Regions from separate parts of the Variovorax sp. 10L426 genome, predicted to be linked through region 2. Evidence: predicted binding sites of a transcription regulator. Region 2 holds the regulator's gene; each other region holds the start of a gene.
The links. Region 2 encodes LexA, which represses DNA repair genes until DNA is damaged. Its sites were predicted from a motif close to ACTGTATNNNNATACAGT; they were not measured.
Positions count from the first base shown of each region.

Region 1 (6,050 bases), on a different contig from region 2:
TCGGGGTCGAACTGGCGCTCGGACGCGCCCAGTCCGGCAAGCCACTCCCACCGGAGCGACCCGCGGAACTCCTCGAACATCGCGTCGGCGCTGATGACGGTCGGCTTCATGGCCCGGCCCGTCCTGCGCTTGACCGCTTCAGGCGACCTGGGCGGACTGCCATCCTGCGATCAGGGCATGCAGCGCCGCGGCGTCCGTGCTCGACTTGATCTGCTCGCGCAGGTTGGCGTCGCTCAGGAGCTCGGCGATCTCGGAAAGTATTTCGAGGTGTTTCTGGGTTGCCGCTTCGGGCACGAGCAGGAAGATGAGCAAGACCACGGGCTGCTCATCGGGCGCGTCGAACCCGATCGGGTTGGCAAGCTGGAACACGGCGGCCATTGGAGACTTGAGCCCCTTGATGCGGCCGTGCGGGATGGCAACGCCGTGGCCCAGGCCGGTCGAGCCCAGGCGCTCGCGCGCAAAGAGGCTGTCGGTGATGAGGGCGCGGCCGAGGCCATGCAGGTTTTCAAACAGCAGGCCGGCTTCTTCAAAAGCACGCTTCTTGCTGGTGGCGTCGACGCTCACGAGCACTTGAGCGGGCGGCAGGATGGACGCGAGTCGGTTCATGTTGATGCGGGGCGGGGGCGATTATGCACCCACCCCGCAAAAAGCAAAGGGCCGCTCGAAAGCGGCCCGCAAGAGTATTTGCCCGAAGTGTGGAACTACATCACACGCTTGGGCGCTTCGTGATGGTGATCCTGCAGGCGGTCCTTGTGGCGAACGACCTGCCGGTCGAGCTTGTCGACCAGTTCGTCGACAGCAGCGTAGAGATCAGCGTGGCTCGACTCCGCGAACATGTCATTGCCCTTGACGTGAATATTGCACTCGGCTCGTTGCCGGCGTTCCTTTTCCTTTTGCTTTTCCACCGTGAGGATCACCTTGACATCGACGACCTGGTCGAAGTGGCGGGTGATCCGGTCCAGCTTGCTCGTAACGTAGTTGCGCAGGGCGGGGGTGACGTCGAGGTGATGACCGCTGATCGTCAAATTCATGAATGACCTCCTGGAATTGACGGTTGGGGAAATAGCCGCGCCTCTTTGGTAGAGAAGCGTGGCCGGGGAATCAAGGCAGTGGGAGAGAAAGGGAGAGAAGAGAGAGGGAAATGAGAGAGGGAAATGCGGGAAGGTCGGTTCACTATGCCCATGCTGTCATCGAATTGCAATCACTTTGAGGTTGGCCCTTGAGGCAGGCCAATTCACGACGTGGAATCGCTATCGATCTGATAGCACTCGGCGCCCGCAGTACAGGCGTGACCGATCGCATCGACACTCCGTCCGGCATGTCAAGAACGCCCGGGCGACCCCGCCGACGAGAGGGCCGTGAAGGCTTTCAGCGCCAGGCAGCCCGCATGCGGCTGAGGAGATCGATCGTGGCGGCGGGCGGTGGAACGTGCGGCGCCCGCTCGGGTGCCGGCGGCCAGGTTTGCCGATCGAAGCGCTGGGCGTCGGCCGCCGTGATGAAACGCGTGCGCCCCGCGTACAGATGCCGGTCGCCGCGCGCGGCCTGCTGCGTGACGTAGAAGCGCTGGGGCACCAGCAGATGCAGGTGATCGCGCGCGCGGGTCATCGCCACGTAGAGCAACCGCCGCTCCTCCTCGAGTTCTTGCGCGCCCTGGGCCACGTCGGCCGGAATGCAGCCGTCGACCACGTTAAGCACGTGCACCGACGTCCACTCCTGGCCTTTGGCCGAGTGGATGGTGGAAAGGATGAGGTAGTCCTCGTCGAGCAAAGGCGGGCCAGGCCGGTCGCTCGTGGCCTCGGGCGGATCGAGCGTGAGTTCAGTCAGGAACCGCTCGCGCGACGCGTAGCCGGCGGCCAGCCGGGCGAGTTGCTCCACGTCGCCGCGCCGCAGGCCGGCATCGTCATGGAGCCGCTCCAGATGCGGCAGATACCACTCGAGCGCCAGGTCCATGTCCGCCGGCCAGGCCAGCGCGGGGTCGCGCAGCGCCGCGTAGATGCCGGCGAATCGCGCCCACTCGTCTTTCGCGGGCGCCGGCGGTACGAAAGACTGCACGACCGCGCCCGGATCGGACGCCTCGGCCATCGCGTCGAGCAAGCGCGTGGAGGTCACGGGACCGATGCCCGGAATCAGCTGCGTGACGCGGAAGCCCGCCATGCGCCCGCGCGGGTTCTGCGCGAAACGCAGCACGGCGAGCATGTCCTTGACGTGCGCGGCTTCGAGAAACTTGAGGCCGCCATACTTGACGAAGGGAATGTTGCGCCGCGCCAATTCCAGTTCGAGCGCCGCGCTGTGCGTCGACGTCCGGAACAACACGGCCTGCGATTTCAGCGCCAGCCCGCCCTCACGGTGCGCGAGCACGCGGTCGGCCACCCACCGCGCCTGCTCGGCCTCGTCGGGCACCAGCACGAGTTGGGGCCGTCCGGCCGAGGGCTTGTCCGTCCAGAGCGTCTTGGCGTGTCGTTCCGCGGCCGCGGCGATGACTGCGTTGGACACGTCCAGGATCGGCTGCGTCGACCGGTAATTGCGTTCGAGCGTGACGATGCGCGCCGACTGGCTGAAGTGCTGCGGAAAGTCGAGGATGTTGCGCACGGTCGCGCCGCGGAACGCGTAGATCGACTGCGCGTCATCCCCCACGACCGTCACGCCGCGGCCATCGGGCTTGAGCGAACGCAGAATGGCGGCCTGCAGCAGATTCGTATCCTGGTATTCGTCGACCAGCACATGGTCGAAGCGCTCGCCGACCTGCCGGGCCAGGGTCGGCTCGCCCATCATCTCGGCCCAATAAAGCAGCAAGTCGTCGTAATCCAGCACATGCTGTTGCTGCTTGGCCTCGACATACGCGCCGAACAGCCGCTTGAGTTCGGCTTCCCATTCGGCACACCAGGGAAAGGCCTGCTTGAGCACGTCTGCCAGCGGCGCACAAGTATTGACCGTGCGCGAGTAGATCGACAGGCACGTGCCTTTCATCGGAAATCGCCGCGCCGTCGTGGACAGTCCGATGTCGTTGCGCACCAGGCCCATCAGGTCTTCCGCGTCGCCACGATCGTGGATCGTGAAGTTCTCGTCGAGCCCGATCTGCGCGGCGTATTCGCGCAAGAGCCGTGCGCCGACGCCATGGAAGGTGCCCGCCCAGGGCAGCGCCGGCGGCGCATCGGAGGCCAGCCCCAGCACGCGGACCACCACCTGCCCGGCGCGGCGCGCCATTTCCTGCGCCGCCCGGCGCGAGAACGTCAGCAGCAGAATGCGTTGCGGATCGGTGCCGCTGGCGATCAGGTGCGCCACACGGTGCGCGAGGGTGCTGGTCTTGCCGGAGCCTGCCCCTGCGATCACGAGCAGGGGCCGCTCGTCTTCCGGCGTTCCGCCGATGGCGGCATCGAGCCCATGCTGCACCGCCGCACGTTGCTCGTCGTTGAGTTGTGCGAGCGCCGCGGCAAGGCGCTCCGCCGGATTCTTGGATACGGGTGTCGCAACACTGTGCATCGCTGCAACTGTACTGGATGTCCATCCAGATGAAGACATGATCCCGACAGGCCCGAATGACATAATCGCGCCTCGCTGCAAACCGGAGAAACCACCTTGGAAATCGTCCCGTCTCGGCAGCTTTCACTTCCCTTCTGACGCGCCGTGGACGAGGGAATTGAAAGCGCCCCATCCCCTCGCCCCCACCGCCAGACATTTCAGGAAGTGAGCCATGCTCAACATCTTCACGCTCGCCAACGGCCGCCTCGTCCAGGAAGAGATCGAGGCCCTCGAAGAGCTGTCCAAGTTCCAGCCGATCTGGGTCGACCTCGAGTCGCCGTCCGTCGAGGAAAAGCGCTGGGTCAAGCAGTACTACGGCTTGTCCATCCCGGAAGACGCGATGGACGAAGACATCGAGGAGTCGGCGCGCTTCTATGAGGAAGACAACGGCGAACTTCACATTCGCAGCGACTTCCTGATCGACGACGACGAAAACCCCCGTTCGGTCCGCGTCGCCTTCATCCTCAACCAGCACAACACCGAACTGCGCAGCCGCGGCGTGCTGTTCTCGATTCACGACGAGGACGTTCCGGTATTCCGCCTGGTGCGCATGCGCGCGCGCCGCGCCCCGGGATTGATCGAGGACGCGAAGGAAGTGCTGCTGAAGCTGTTCGACGCCGACGCCGAATACTCCGCCGACACGCTCGAGAACATCTACGACGAGCTGGAGTCCGCCGGCAAGAAGGTGCTGTCGGGCAACGTGAGCGACGAACTGGCCGGCGAGGTGCTCGGCCTCATCGCGCGACAGGAAGACTTGAACAGCCGCATCCGCCGCAACGTGATGGACACGCGCCGCGCCGTGAGCTTCATGATGCGCAGCCGCATGCTCAATGCCGAGCAGTTCGAAGAGGCCCGGCAGATTCTTCGCGACATCGAGTCGCTCGACAGCCACACGGCCTTCCTCTTCGACAAGATCAACTTCCTGATGGATGCGACCGTCGGTTTCATCAACATCAACCAGAACAAGACCATCAAGATCTTCTCGGTCGCGAGCGTGGCGCTGCTGCCGCCGACCTTGATCGCCAGCGTCTACGGCATGAACTTCAAGTTCATGCCCGAACTCGACCTGACTTACGGATACGCCTACGCGATCGTGCTGATGGTCGCGAGCGCGCTGGTGCCCATGTGGTACTTCCGCCGGCGGGGCTGGTTGAAATAGCCCACCCCCGTTGCTTGCTCACTTCGTGTAGCCGCCTCCCCCTCAAGGGGGCGCACCCGGCGGCCCGGCGAAGCCGGTTCCTCGGGTGCTCTGGAACGGGAAACGGGGTGGTGCTTACTCCTGTGAGAGCGTCGCGAGCCAGGTGCTGACCAGGGCAAGGCTATAGCGGCTCGCCACCGCCGAGACGAAGCGCGTGAAATCGCCGTGAGCCTCGTCGTCGGCACGATCCGAAATCGTCCGCACCGCGGCGAAGGGCACGCCGAAGTCGTGGCACACCTGCGCCACCGCCGCGCCCTCCATCTCCACCGCGAGCGCATCGGGCAGCGCGCGGCGCAACGCGTCGCTTTCGGCGGCGGTCGACACGAATCGGTCGCCGCTCACCAGCAGGCCGCGATGCACCTTCGGTGCAGTCAGGTCGAAGTCCTCGGCGACTTTCTGGCCCAGCAATGCCACCGGATCGCGCAGCACGTCGGCGGCGACGGCCGCCAACGCATCGCTGATCGCGGTGTCGGCCGCGAAGCGTGCGTGGCCGGTCAAGGGTACCTCGTATTTCGGAAAGATCGGCGAGGCGTCGAGATCGTGCTGGAGAAGCTTGGTGGCCACGACCACGTCGCCGACCTCCACGCCCGACGCCAGGCCGCCCGCGACGCCGGTGAAGATGATCGCCTCTGCACCGAAGCGCTCCAGCAGCACCGTCGCAGTCGTGGCCGCTGCAACCTTGCCGATGCGCGACAGAACGGCAACGATGGGTTGCCCGTGAAGGTGGCCGACCCAGAAGTCGCGACCGGCGACCGGGATGCGCTGCTCGTCGGGCATCAGCGCGAGCAGCGCAGCCAACTCCTCATGCATCGCCGCAACGATGGCGATCATGACTTCACGGCTGCTTGATGTCGACGCCGTAGAAGGTGTGGCGGCCGAAGGGGCTGAGCTTGAAGTCGACGACTTCCTTGCGCACCGGCTTCAGCTGCACGGCATGTGCAATGGTGAACCACGGCGCCTGCTCCTTGAAGATCACCTGCGCCTGCTTGTAGAGCGCCTCGCGCTCGGACTGCTTGGGCACGTTCTTGGCCTTCACGACCAGATCCTCGTAGGGCTTGTAGCAGAACTTCGCGACGTTGCTGCCGTTCGATTGCGCCGACGCGCAACCCAGCAGCGTGTAGAGGAAGTTGTCCGGATCGCCGTTGTCGCCCGTCCATCCGAGCATGCCCATCTGATGCTCTCCCGCCTGCATGCGCTTGCGATACTCGCCCCATTCGAAGGACTTGATCTCGGCCTTGACGCCGACCTTCGCGAGATCGGCCTGCATCAGCTCGGCGATGCGCTTGGCGTTCGGGTTATAGGGACGTTGCACCGGCATCGCCCACAGGTCGGT
Region 1 covers NZ_JBFTJF010000036.1:7,054-13,103, reverse strand. Annotated here, with positions in the region: gene hprK (HPr(Ser) kinase/phosphatase) at 1-110, opposite strand, end outside; gene AC1DHL_RS29025 (PTS sugar transporter subunit IIA) at 139-606, opposite strand; gene hpf (ribosome hibernation-promoting factor, HPF/YfiA family) at 702-1,031, opposite strand; gene AC1DHL_RS29015 (ATP-dependent helicase) at 1,369-3,480, opposite strand; gene corA (magnesium/cobalt transporter CorA) at 3,692-4,678, shown strand; gene AC1DHL_RS29005 (5'-methylthioadenosine/adenosylhomocysteine nucleosidase) at 4,793-5,548, opposite strand; gene AC1DHL_RS29000 (ABC transporter substrate-binding protein) at 5,553-6,050, opposite strand, start outside.
Region 1: the regulator LexA is predicted to act here: its motif matches at 3,493-3,510, upstream of AC1DHL_RS29015 (ATP-dependent helicase).

Region 2 (6,050 bases):
CCGCTCGACCCAGGCGCCGGTCTTTGTCGCGCGGCGGCGCGTCGACGCCGGCCGCGCGCTCCTCGCCCGCTATCCGGCCACCAAGGTCGTTGTCAGTGACGACGGCCTGCAGCACCTCGCCATGGCACGCGACGTCGAGATCTGCGTCTTCGATGACCGCGGCGTGGGAAACGGGTGGCTGCTGCCGGCCGGCCCGTTGCGCGAAAGATGGCCGCGGCCTTGCGATGTCATCCTGCACACCGGCGAGCGACCGGCGTTCGCCGGCTTCACTGCCCGACGCGCGCTGACCGACCATGCCGTTCGAAAAGACGGAACAACGATTCCGCTTGGCGATCTGGCTGGTCGCGCATTGGTCGCCGTTGCGGCCATCGCAAAGCCCGAAGCCTTCTTCGACATGCTGCGTCGACGCGGCTTGCGCCTTGAGCAGTGCGTCGCGCTTCCGGACCATCACGACTTCCACAACTGGAATGCACCCATGGCCGACGGCCAAACGCTGGTCTGCACCGAAAAGGACGCCGTGAAACTCTGGCGCCAATCGCCCGACGCACTGGCCGTGCCCCTCGTTTTCGAACCGGAAGATGCCTTCTTCGCAGCGCTCGACGCAAAGCTATCATCCGTCGATGGACACCAAGCTGCTTGAACTGCTCGTCTGCCCCGTGACCAAGGGGCCGCTCACCTGGAACGCCGAAAAGCAGGAACTGGTCTCGCGCAGCGCCCGACTTGCGTACCCCGTGCGGGACGGCATTCCGGTGCTGCTCGAAACGGAAGCGCGGACACTTTCCGACGAAGAGCTGGGCCTTTGAATTGAATACTGCGTTCGTCGTTCTGATCCCTGCGCGGCTCGCCTCGACCCGCTTGCCTGACAAGCCCCTGGCCGATATCGCCGGACTGCCGATGGTCGTGCGCGTCGCCCAGCGTGCGGCGGCATCGGGGGCCGAGCGTGTCGTGGTGGCGGGAGACGATCCCCGCATCATTGCCGCATGCGAGGCGCACGGGGTGCAGGCGCTCCTGACTCGCACCGATCACGCCAGCGGAAGTGATCGCCTCTCCGAGGCCTGCACGCAACTCGGCCTTGCAGACGACGCCATCGTCGTGAACGTACAAGGCGACGAACCATTGATCGAGCCGGCCTTGATCGACGCAGTCGCGCAAGCCTTGGCAGATCATCCCGACGCGGCCATGAGCACCGCGGCACATGCCATCGATTCACCTGAAGAATTCGCCAATCCCAACGTCGTCAAGACGGTTCTCGATGCCAAGGGATACGCGCTCTACTTCAGCCGTGCGCCGATCCCCTGGTGGCGCGACGGCTTCGCGGCCCATGGCCCGAAGGCGCTGCCGACCGCTCCGCCTGCGCTGCGGCACATCGGAATCTACGGCTATCGCGCCAGCTTCGTCCGGCAGTTTCCCGGTCTTCCGCCGGCGCCTGTCGAAGCCACCGAAGCGCTCGAACAGCTTCGAGCCCTTTGGCATGGCTACAGGATCGCGGTCCACATCACCTCGGATGCCCCGGGTCCGGGGATCGATACGCCGGAAGATCTGGCGCGCGTTCGCGCCCTTCTCGCCGCCGACTGACTTCGGGGCGGTCGGGTAGCGCGTGCTATCCTCGACGCCATCTCCGCCTGCGAATTCCCTTGAGGGCCGCATGGCGCGACACAAATTCAAAGAACCTTCCGAGGACACCATGAGACTGATATTGTTGGGCGCCCCCGGGGCGGGCAAAGGCACGCAAGCGGCCTTCATTTGCCAGAGGTACGGAATCCCCCAAATCTCGACCGGCGACATGTTGCGCGCCGCTGTCAAGGCCGGTACGCCGCTCGGCCTGCAAGCGCAGTCGATCATGGCATCGGGCGCCTTGGTGAGCGATGACCTGATCATCAACCTCGTCAAGGAACGCATCGCGCAGCCGGATTGCACGCAGGGATTCCTGTTCGACGGCTTTCCGCGCACCATCCCCCAGGCCGAGGCGATGCGTTCGGCCGGCGTCAAGCTCGACTACGTGCTTGAAATCGACGTCCCCTTCTCCGACATCGTCGAACGCATGAGCGGTCGTCGTTCACATCCGGCGTCCGGGCGCACCTATCACGTGAAGTTCAATCCGCCGAAGGTCGAAGGCAAAGACGACCTGACGGGCGAAGACCTGATCCAGCGCGAAGACGATAAGGAAGAGACCGTTCGCAAGCGACTCGAGGTTTACAGCCAGCAGACGCGGCCGCTGGTCGACTACTACTCCCAGTGGTCCAAGGCCGAACCGGCCGCTGCGCCCAAGTACCGTTCGATCAGCGGCGTCGGAACGGTTGACGACATCACTCTACGCGCGCTTGCCGCATTGACCAGCTGATCATCGGTCTGCTGGCCGACCGGCCAGCAGTTCCAGCATGAGTTCGATGCGCGCCTTGACCGGCGTCAGCGCGCCCGCATCCCGAAGAAGCTCACTCTGCCTCGGCAAGATGCGACCTTGGGAACAACGCGTCGCACGAACCACAGCCACCCCTGCCGCCTGAGCCCGCAACGCCGCGGCCTCCAGCGCGTGATGCAAGGTTCCGTTTCCCGTCGCGGCCAACACAAGACCTTGCAGCGGCTCAGCGGAGCCCGCTTCGCGCTCCCGCAGCAGCGCATCGACAATGCTGCCGCGCGCCTCGGCGTGACTCAAGAGAATCTCGACGCGTGGCCATTCGCTGATGACGGCTACACGATCGAAAACATGCTGCGCATCGGGCACGGCAGACGGCCAGCACCTCACGATCCTGACGCTTCCCTCCTCGACGTAACCCAGCGGTCCGGCATCGCCGGAGTCGAAGGCGTCCAGCCTGTAGGTATGCACCTTCTGAACATCGAGCGCACTGTGCAACGTCCCCGCGCACACGACCACGACGCCGCTCGCGCCCGGTGTCGCGGCAACGACGATGGCATCCCGCACGTTCTGTGGCCCATCGGGCGCCAGCGCCGTGGCGGGACGCATCGCACACGTGAGCACCACTGGCTTCGAGGGTGCCAGAACCGAATGAAGAAAGAACGCCGTCTCTTCCAGCGTATCGGTCCCGTGCGTGATGACGAGACCCGCCACGTCGGGCTGAGCCAGCCAGTGCGCGCACCGCAGTGCCAGCTTCTGCCAGATGGCGAAGGTCATGTCCTTGCTGTCGACCTGGGCGACCTGCTCCGCCAACAGGACGACACCAGGCGGCGCATCGATGCCGCCCAGCAATTCCTCCACGCCGACCTGGCCGGCGGTGTAGCCAATGTTGTCATCAGAGGACTTGGCACGGCCTGCAATCGTCCCGCCCGTGCCAAGCACGATGACCTTGCGCTTGTCGCCTTGATTGATTTCGTCCATTGCTTGCCAACCACCGAAAACTGGTTAAAAATACAGGTACTGGATATTCAGCCAGTTCCCTGAGGAGCCACCATGCAGTTTGCAGTCAAGCTTACCGCCCGTCAGCAGCAGATTCTGGACTTGATCCAAAGCGCCATCGCGCGCACCGGAGCGCCACCCACGCGTGCCGAGATCGCCACAGAGCTGGGCTTCAAGTCTGCCAATGCCGCGGAAGAGCACCTCCAGGCGCTGGCGCGCAAGGGCGTGATCGAGCTCGTGAGCGGCACTTCGCGTGGTATTCGCCTCAAGGGCGATGCGTTGCGCGCGCTCAATGAATCTCGAAACAATCAGTTTTCACTGTCCCTGCCCGGCATGGCGCAACTCGCTCTCCCGCTGATCGGCCGCGTGGCAGCCGGTTCGCCGATCCTGGCGCAGGAACACGTCGATCAAACCTACTACGTCGAAAACACGCTGTTCCAGCGCCAGCCCGACTACCTGCTCAAGGTGCGAGGCATGTCCATGCGCGACGCCGGCATCATGGATGGCGACCTGCTCGCGGTCCAGGCCACCAAGGAGGCCCGCAATGGCCAGATCGTGGTCGCCCGCCTGGGCGATGAGGTCACGGTCAAGCGGCTCAAGCGCAACAAACAGGTCATCGAGCTTCACGCCGAAAACCCCGACTACCCGACCATCATCGTCCAGCCCGGCGAGCCCTTCGAAATCGAAGGCCTCGCCGTCGGGCTGATCCGCAACACGATGCTGATGTAGCCCACTCTGGCAAGCGAACACGGTTGCAACCGCTTTCGCCTCATTGACGGCCGCGACAGGTGGCGGGCGTATGGCATAGAGCCATCACCCTGTCGAGGCCGATGAAAGCAATCCTGCCTGTGTTCAATCTCTGACCTTTCTGGAGTTCACATGGGAATCGCTCTTCTTAGCATCGTCGACCTGATCACGCCTTTGCAGACATTGGCCAACCGGTGGATGCCATCACGCCGTTCAGGCCACATCAGCACGTCGGGCCTGCGGTATGTGGGTGTTCGCCCGAGTTGCGGGTCGCGCCAGAGCCCGGCAACCCGGGCCGATGCGCCTGCCGCCGCGCGGCCGCTGCGTGTCGTGCGCATGGTCGATGCTCAGCAACCCGGTCGGCATCCGAGCCGCGTCGTGATTTCAGGTCGCATGGCCGACGTATGCGCCGAGCTCGACAGGCTGGTTGCACTTGAAGCGGCCGATGCGTCGGCTCATCGCGCCCACTTGCATTGAAAGCGCAAGACCGTGGTCCGAGGCGCTCGTCTCGACCCACGGCGACGACGGCCCCCCGGTAGCGCCGCAAAATTGTTCGAGATGAGCGAAGGCTGAGCAACGCGCCGACACAGCATGCCTGTGGTGCGAGGCACAATGGCACGCCATGAACATTGTGATCCTCGACGACTACCAGGACGCGGTGCGCAAGCTGCAGTGCGCTGCCAAGCTCGACGCCTATGCTGCCAAGGTCTACACCAACACGGTCAAGGGCATTGGTCAGCTCTCGGTGCGCCTCAAGGACGCCGAAGTGATCGTGTTGATCCGCGAGCGCACCCAGATTTCCAGGCAGCTGATCGAAAAGCTGCCCAAGCTCAGGCTCATTTCCCAGACGGGCCGGGCCGGGAGTCACATCGACGTGAACGCCTGTTCGGAGTTTGGCATCGCCGTGGCCGAAGGCACAGGCTCGCCACTGGCGCCAGCCGAACTGACGTGGGCGCTGATCATGGCCGCCATGCGCCGGTTGCCTCAATACATCAGCAACCTGAAGCATGGCGCCTGGCAGCAGTCGGGCCTCAAGTCGGCGTCGATGCCGTCGAATTTCGGGCTGGGCTCGGTGCTCAAGGGCAAGACCCTCTGTATCTGGGGATACGGCCGCATCGGGCAACTGGTCGCGCGCTATGGCCAGGCCTTTGGCATGCAGGTGGTGATCTGGGGCCGCGAGCAAAGCTGCGCGAAGGCACGGTCCGATGGTTTCCAGGTGGCGCCGGACCGTGAGACCTTCTTCGCCGCAGCCGATGTGTTGTCGGTCCACCTGAGGCTGACGGAAGAGACCCGCGGCCTCGTGACGCTCGAAGACCTCTCGCGCATGAAGCCGACAGCCTTGTTCGTGAACACCTCGCGCGCAGAACTTGTGGAGCAGGACGCCCTCCTTGCCGCCCTCAATCGTGGTCGGCCCGGTTTGGCCGCCATCGACGTCTTCGAGAGCGAACCACCGCTGCAAGGCCACGCCCTGCTCCGGCTCGAAAACTGCATCTGCACCCCGCACATCGGCTATGTCGAGCAAGACAGCTACGAACTGTATTTCGGGCAGGCCTTCGACAACGTCGTCAGCTTCATCAAGGGCAATCCGACCAATATCGTGAATCCCGGCGCGCTGCAGGTCCGCCGTTGAGACAACCTGCGCCGCCAGCCGCCCTATGGGCCCTGCTGGCCGGCAATTTCGTGATCGGTACGGGCGTGATGGTCGTGCCCGGCACGCTCAACGAACTCAGTGGGTCACTGCAGGTCAGTGCTGCAACGGCAGGTCAGTTGATCACCGCAGCAGCGGTCGTGATGTGCCTCGGAGCCCCGTTGCTTGCCGCCGTGGTCGCGGGCTGGGACCGCCGTGTGCTGCTGACCTGCACGATGCTGTGGTACGCCTGCGGGCACCTGGTTGCAACGCTGATGCCGAATTTCAGCGGACTGCTCTTCGTCCGGATGTTGACGGTGGTGT
Region 2 covers NZ_JBFTJF010000003.1:363,204-369,253, reverse strand. Annotated here, with positions in the region: gene lpxK (tetraacyldisaccharide 4'-kinase) at 1-640, shown strand, start outside; gene AC1DHL_RS06355 (Trm112 family protein) at 621-803, shown strand; gene kdsB (3-deoxy-manno-octulosonate cytidylyltransferase) at 805-1,575, shown strand; gene adk (adenylate kinase) at 1,685-2,341, shown strand; gene AC1DHL_RS06340 (asparaginase) at 2,342-3,334, opposite strand; gene lexA (transcriptional repressor LexA) at 3,407-4,081, shown strand; gene AC1DHL_RS06330 (hypothetical protein) at 4,232-4,576, shown strand; gene AC1DHL_RS06325 (D-2-hydroxyacid dehydrogenase family protein) at 4,722-5,729, shown strand; gene AC1DHL_RS06320 (MFS transporter) at 5,726-6,050, shown strand, end outside.

Region 3 (6,050 bases), on a different contig from region 2:
TCTGGGCGGTGACGACATTGATGCCGCTGCCGGTAGTCAGTGCGCCGAGGCCGCCGAGGTTGGTGATCTGCAGGGTGGTCTTGCCGCTCGCGCTGGCGCCGGGGCCGTTGAGTATCAGCCGGTCGCTCACGCTGCCGCTGTCAGCCAACGCGGTCCCCAGGCGCAAGACACCGGCATTGCCGACATAGGCGCCGTTGACGGTCAGGGTCGAGCCGGGTGCGCTGCCCAGCAGCGAGACGGTGCCGCTGTTGTTCAGTGAGGCAACGGTCTGGTTGAAGCCTGCGGTGTCCAGCGTCGCCCCGGCGGCAACCGCGTGCGCCGAGGTCGCGCTGAAAGCATTGGCCGTGCCGGCGCGCAGCGTCCCTGCAGCTACCGTGGTGGCGCCGCTGTAGCTGTTGGCGCCAGAGAGCACCAGCGTGCCGTTGCCGTTCTTCGTGAGCGCACCGGCACCGGAAATCGCGCCGGTCAGCGTTTCAGTGAAGCTGCCTGTGTCGATGATGGGGTCGGTGATACCGGTGAGCACCACCGCGTTGGCGACGGTGAGAGCGTCTGCGGTGAAGCCCAGTGTGGTGCCTTCATCCATCGCGAGTGCACCGGCGCCGAGGGCGGTGCTGTTGCCGACGTCGATCCGACCGGATTGGAGCGCCGTGCCCCCGCTGTAAGTATTGGCGCCCGCCAAAGTCAGGGTGCCGGCACCCGTCTTCGTGAGGGCGCCGCCGCTGATGACGCCGCTGAGTGCAGCATCGTTACCGTTGGTGTCGAAGGTACCGCCGCCCGCACCGATCGTCACTGCGCGCGCGCTGGCGAAGCCGGTGCTGTAGCGCAGTGTGCCGTTGTCGAACGTGAGGCCGCCGGCCGCCGCGCCGAGGTTGTTGTCGGCACTGACCTGAAGTACGCCGCCGTTGACCGTCGTGCCGCCGCTGTAGGTATTGGTGCCTGCCAGGGTCAGGGTGCCGGCTCCCGTCTTCGTGAGGGCGCCGCCGCTGATGACGCCGCTGAGTGCAGCGTCGTTGCCGTTGGTGTCGAAGGTGCCGCCGCCCGCACCCATCGTCATCGCGCGCGCGGTGGCGAAGCCGCTGCCGTAGCGCAGTGCGCCGCCGTCGAACGCGAGGCCGCCGCCTGCCGCGCCGAGGTTGTTGTCGGCGTTGACCTGAAGCACTCCGCCGTTCACGGTCGTACCGCCGCTGTAAGTGTTGGCGCCCGCCAGGGTCAAAGTGCCGGCACCCGTCTTCGTGAGGGCGCCGCCGCTGATGATGCCGCTGAGTTGGGCGTCGTTGCCGTTGGTGTCGAAGGTGCCGCCGCCTGCGCCGATCGTCATCGCGCGCGCGGTGGCGAAGCCGGTGCCGTAGCGCAGTGCGCCGTCGTCGAACGCGAGGCCGCCGCCTGCCGCGCCGAGGTTGTTGTCGGCGTTGACCTGAAGCACGCCGCCGTTCACGGTCGTGCCGCCGCTGTAGGTATTGGCGCCCGTCAGGGTCAGGGTGCCGGCTCCCGTCTTCGTGAGGGCGCCACCGCTGATCACGCCGCCGAGTTGGGCGTCGTTACCGCTGGTGTCGAAGGTGCCGCCGCCCGCGCCCATCGTCACTGCGCGCGCGCTGGCGAAGCCGGCACCGTAGCGCAACGTCGCATTGTCGAGTTGGAGGCCGCCTGTCGCAGCGCCGAGGTTGTTGTCGGCGTTGACCTGAAGCACTCCGCCGTTCACGGTCGTGCCGCCGCTGTAAGTGTTGGCGCCCGCCAGGGTCAGGGTGCCGGCACCTGCCTTCGTGAGGGCGCCGCCGCTGATGACACCACTGAGTGCAGCGTCGTTGCCGTTGGTGTCGAAGGTGCCGCCGCCCGCGCCGATCGTCACTGTGCGTGCACTGGTGAACCCGGCACCGTAGCGCAACGTGGCGTTGTCGAGCGCGAGGCCGCCGGTCGCAGCGCCGAGGTTGTTGTCGGCACTGACCTGAAGCACGCCGCCATTGACGGTCGTTCCGCCGCTGTAAGTGTTGGCGCCCGTCAGCGTCAGGGTCCCGGCGCCGGTCTTGACGAGCGAGCCGCCGGTGGCCGTGATGGCGCTGTTGTATGGATTGCCCGCGCCGTCGGCGAAGGCGACGCCGGTATCGGAGATCACTCCGCCGATCGTGCTGCTGGTGCCCAGCGCACCGACCGTCAAGACCTTGCCGCCGAGCACGACGTTTCCGTTGCCCGAAAGCTCGCCGACGGACATGCCGGTCCCCGCTTCGCTGATGTCGAGAGTGCCGCCAACGCCGTTGGCGATGTTTGCTCCGCTGAGATCGGCGGAGCCCTGCAGGTAAACGTGCCCGCCGTTGTTGGTGATTGTCGCGCTGTCGCCTGTGCTGGTGCCCAGGAAATAGATGCGCGAGTCGGTCCCGTTGACCAGGGTCGAGGCAGCTGCCTTGGCGTCGTCCTGGAAGACGATCACCGCGCCACTCGCTGCGTTGGTGATCGTGGCCGTTCCCGCGCTCGCGCCGTGCGCGAAGGTGACTCCGGAGTTGATACCCACCACATTGGCGCTGACGTGGGTCGTGATTCTCAGGTTGCCCGCGCTGGCGCCGGCTCCGTTGAAATCGAGTTCGCTGTTGTTGTAGATGTCGACCAGGTTGTTGCTCGTGCCCAGGGTGCCCGAGCCTGTCACCTCGACGTTGATGCGGCCAATCTGGTTGGGCAGTCCAAGTTGGGTGGAGCCTGTGAATGCGGTGTTGTTGCTGCTGCTCAACGTCAGGCGTGTCGAAGAGCCAAGGGCAAAGCCGCTGTTCATCAGCGTCAACGTCCCGGCGCCGCTGAAGGTCCCGCTCAAGCTGTTGCCTTGGCTGTCGTTCACGTCGATGGTGCCGCCGTTGCCGCCCACGGCAATGCCTCGCGCCGAACTGAAGGGGGTGCTCGCATTGGGCGGCGCCAGACGCAAGGTGCCGCCATTGAAGGTCAGGCCGGCGTTGGCGCCGGTCGAGCCCAGGTTGCTGTCGGCGGACACCTGCAGCGTTCCGGCATTCAGCACGGTTCCGCCGCTATAGGTGTTGTTGCCACTCAGCGTGAGGATGCCCGTGCCCTGCTGGACGAGACTGCCGCTGCCGGAGACGACCCCCGCGTAGGCGGATGCGGTGGTCCGGTTGAAGACCAACTGGCCGTCGTCCGTCACGTTGCCGGTCAGCGAACCTGTGGCGCCGCCGGTACCGATCTGCAGCGTGCCGCCTGCGTTGATGGTCAGGCTGCCTGTGCCGCCCGCACCGCCGACACCGCCGATGCCGCCTGTTCCGTTGCCGCCCTGGACGCCGCCAACGGTCACGTCGCCGGAGGCATTGACCGTACCGCTGATCGACAGCGTGCCGTTGCCGCCCGCACCGCCCGTACCGCCGGTTCCCCCATTGGCCGTGCTGCCGCCTCCGCCGCCGCCGGACCCGCCGACCGCAATCGCGCCCCCGACATTCAGGGTGGCGCCGGTGCTCACATTGAGGGCGCCGCCCGTGCCGTTCGTGCCGTTGGTTCCCGGTGTCGTGCCTCCGCCTCCACCCCCGCCGCCACCACCACCGCCGATGCCGACGGAGCCGGTGACGTCAGTCGTGCCGGTCAGTGTCAATGGGTTCGGCTGGAGCGAGTCACCGGTCAGTGCGTTGCCGCCGGTCACGCCGGAGCCATTGGCACCGCCGTTGCCGAGTGCGCCTGAGTCTCCGCCGACGACAAAACCACTGCCCCCGCCGCCCGAACCTGCGCCGCCGCCCGCACCGCCGGCGCTGCCGCCCCCTGAGCCGCCACCACCGCCGCCTCCGATGCCACCCGCGCCGCCGTCGCCCGCGTTGGTGCTCGAAACGCCGGCTGTGCCTCCCGTCCCGACAAGCAGATTTGTATCCGCGTGGGCCGAGGGGGTGAGGGCGGCGATTGCCAGGAGGACGGCGGATCCGGCGGCGCCAAAGGCCGCGCCGGCGGCGCTCCCTGTAGCAGAGGTACCGGGGCCGGATGTCCTGGCGAGTTCGGAGACGGCTTGACGGCTTCCCGTCGAGCGATTGAAGACAAGACGATAGATACGGTTCATTCGAGACGACTCTTGGTTCTGGAAAGCCTGAGACATTCCGTAAACAGAAGCGTCTGAGTGTATCTTTTGTTAAATATTAAGTACTAGTGATTTTTGTAAACCGGGAAAGATGCGCACGACGGACGAGGGTCGCAAAAGCATCGATGAACCGATCGGATCGGTCAGGCTGCCCGTTTGCGGAACATGCTCAGGTCGAGCGTCGACTCGTTGCCGAGCCACATTGCGTGCGCGGTGTGATCCATGTAGTCGTCGCCGGTGACGCCATGCACGAACACGTCGAGACCGTTGCGGTGCGCCTCGAGCCATTCGATGACTTCATCGAACTCCGCGGCGTCGAAGGCAATCTGGCAGCTCCAGTGCGGATGCGGGCCCACGAGTCGCTCGTGCACCCGGCCGACCACGACCAACAGGCTGTGCCCGGCATCCACGGCCAGTTGCTTCGCTTGCGCGACCGTCTCCGGGCCGAAATAGATGTGAGCGTGGTATTGCGGGTAGAGGTTTTCGGGGCGGCGAGGCATCGGTGTTCACGCGGGCTGGAGGGTCCCGAGAGCTTACGCCGTGTACCCCGCTTGCGGCCAAAACATGCGGTTGCTGCAAGGCCGGCGAAATGGTGGAATACTGGTTGTTCATACAGTATTTCAGGCGCCGCCATGGCCGACATCATCATCCCCCTTCATGCCATCAAGGGCCGAGGCTCGGCCACGCGTCTTGCGCATCGCTTCGAGCGCGATGCCCGCAACGCCTTCGACGACGGCTGGGGCACGCTCGAAGAGGGCGTGGCCGAGGCCGACACATTGCCGCCGCTCGCGACCGAGGTCCGGTTCGAGGACGTCAAGTCGGTGCTCAGTCACAACGATTCGCCCGATGTTCCTTTCGACCGTTCGCTCAACCCATACAGGGGTTGCGAACACGGCTGCATCTATTGTTTCGCTCGGCCGACGCACAGTTATCTCAATCTCTCGCCGGGCCTCGATTTCGAGACGAGGCTGATCGCCAAGCGCAACATCGTCGAGGTGCTTCGCGCCGAATTGGGTCGCAAGGGCTACAAGCCGAGTCATATCGCGATCGGCACCGCGACCGATTGCTACCAGCCCATCGAGCGCCAGTTCCGGCTCACGCGCTCGGTGATCGAATTGCTGAAGGAGACGCACCATCCGTTCGGCCTGGTCACCAAGTCCAGTGCCGTCGAGCACGATCTCGACCTGATCGCGCCGATGGCTGCCGAGCATTTGGCGGCGGTGTACGTCACCATCACCACGCTCGACGGCGAACTGGCGCGCAAGCTCGAACCGCGCGCCGCCGCGCCGCATCGCCGGCTGCGTACCTTGCGCACGCTCGCCGAAGCGGGTGTTCCGGTGGGCGTGAGCGTTGGTCCGCAGATTCCCTTCGTCACCGAAGACATGGAACAGGTGCTCGAAGCGGCCTGGGATGCCGGTGCGCGTTGCGCTTTCTACACGGTGATCCGGCTGCCGTGGGAAGTCGCGCCGTTGTTCAAGCAATGGCTGGAACTGCACTATCCGCAGCGTGCCGGCCGCATCATGGCGCGCATTCGCGAGATGCGCGGCGGCAAGGACTACGACGCGGATTTCGCGACCCGCATGAAGGGCAGCGGATTGTGGGCCGATCTGATCCGTCAGCGCTTCGAGAAGGCGACGAACCGCATCGGGTTCAACCGCGAGCGCATCGTGCTTGACCTCAGCGCGTTCCGACCACCTGGCGCAGTGGGGCAGGGCAGTCTGTTTTAGGTCCGTCCGCGCCACGCGGCTCGACGCCGCACCAGTCGCCGCCGAGCGCCTTCACGAGAAACACGGAGGTTTGCATCCGCTGGCCGGCGATCTGCGCCGCCTGGCGTTCCGTCGAGAGCACGGCCTGCTGCGCGGTGATCACGTCGAGGAAGGTCGTGGCGCCCCCCTGGTAGCGGGTGGCGGCCATGTCCAGCACCCGGCGCGCGCTTTCAACGGCGGTGAAGGACTGCGTCGATGCACGGTCGAGCGAAGCAAGGCCGGTGATGCCGTCTTCGGCT
Region 3 covers NZ_JBFTJF010000009.1:33,449-39,498, reverse strand. Annotated here, with positions in the region: gene AC1DHL_RS14615 (autotransporter-associated beta strand repeat-containing protein) at 1-4,027, opposite strand, end outside; gene AC1DHL_RS14610 (DOPA 4,5-dioxygenase family protein) at 4,189-4,545, opposite strand; gene AC1DHL_RS14605 (PA0069 family radical SAM protein) at 4,678-5,772, shown strand; gene AC1DHL_RS14600 (efflux transporter outer membrane subunit) at 5,723-6,050, opposite strand, start outside.
Region 3: the regulator LexA is predicted to act here: its motif matches at 4,645-4,662, upstream of AC1DHL_RS14605 (PA0069 family radical SAM protein).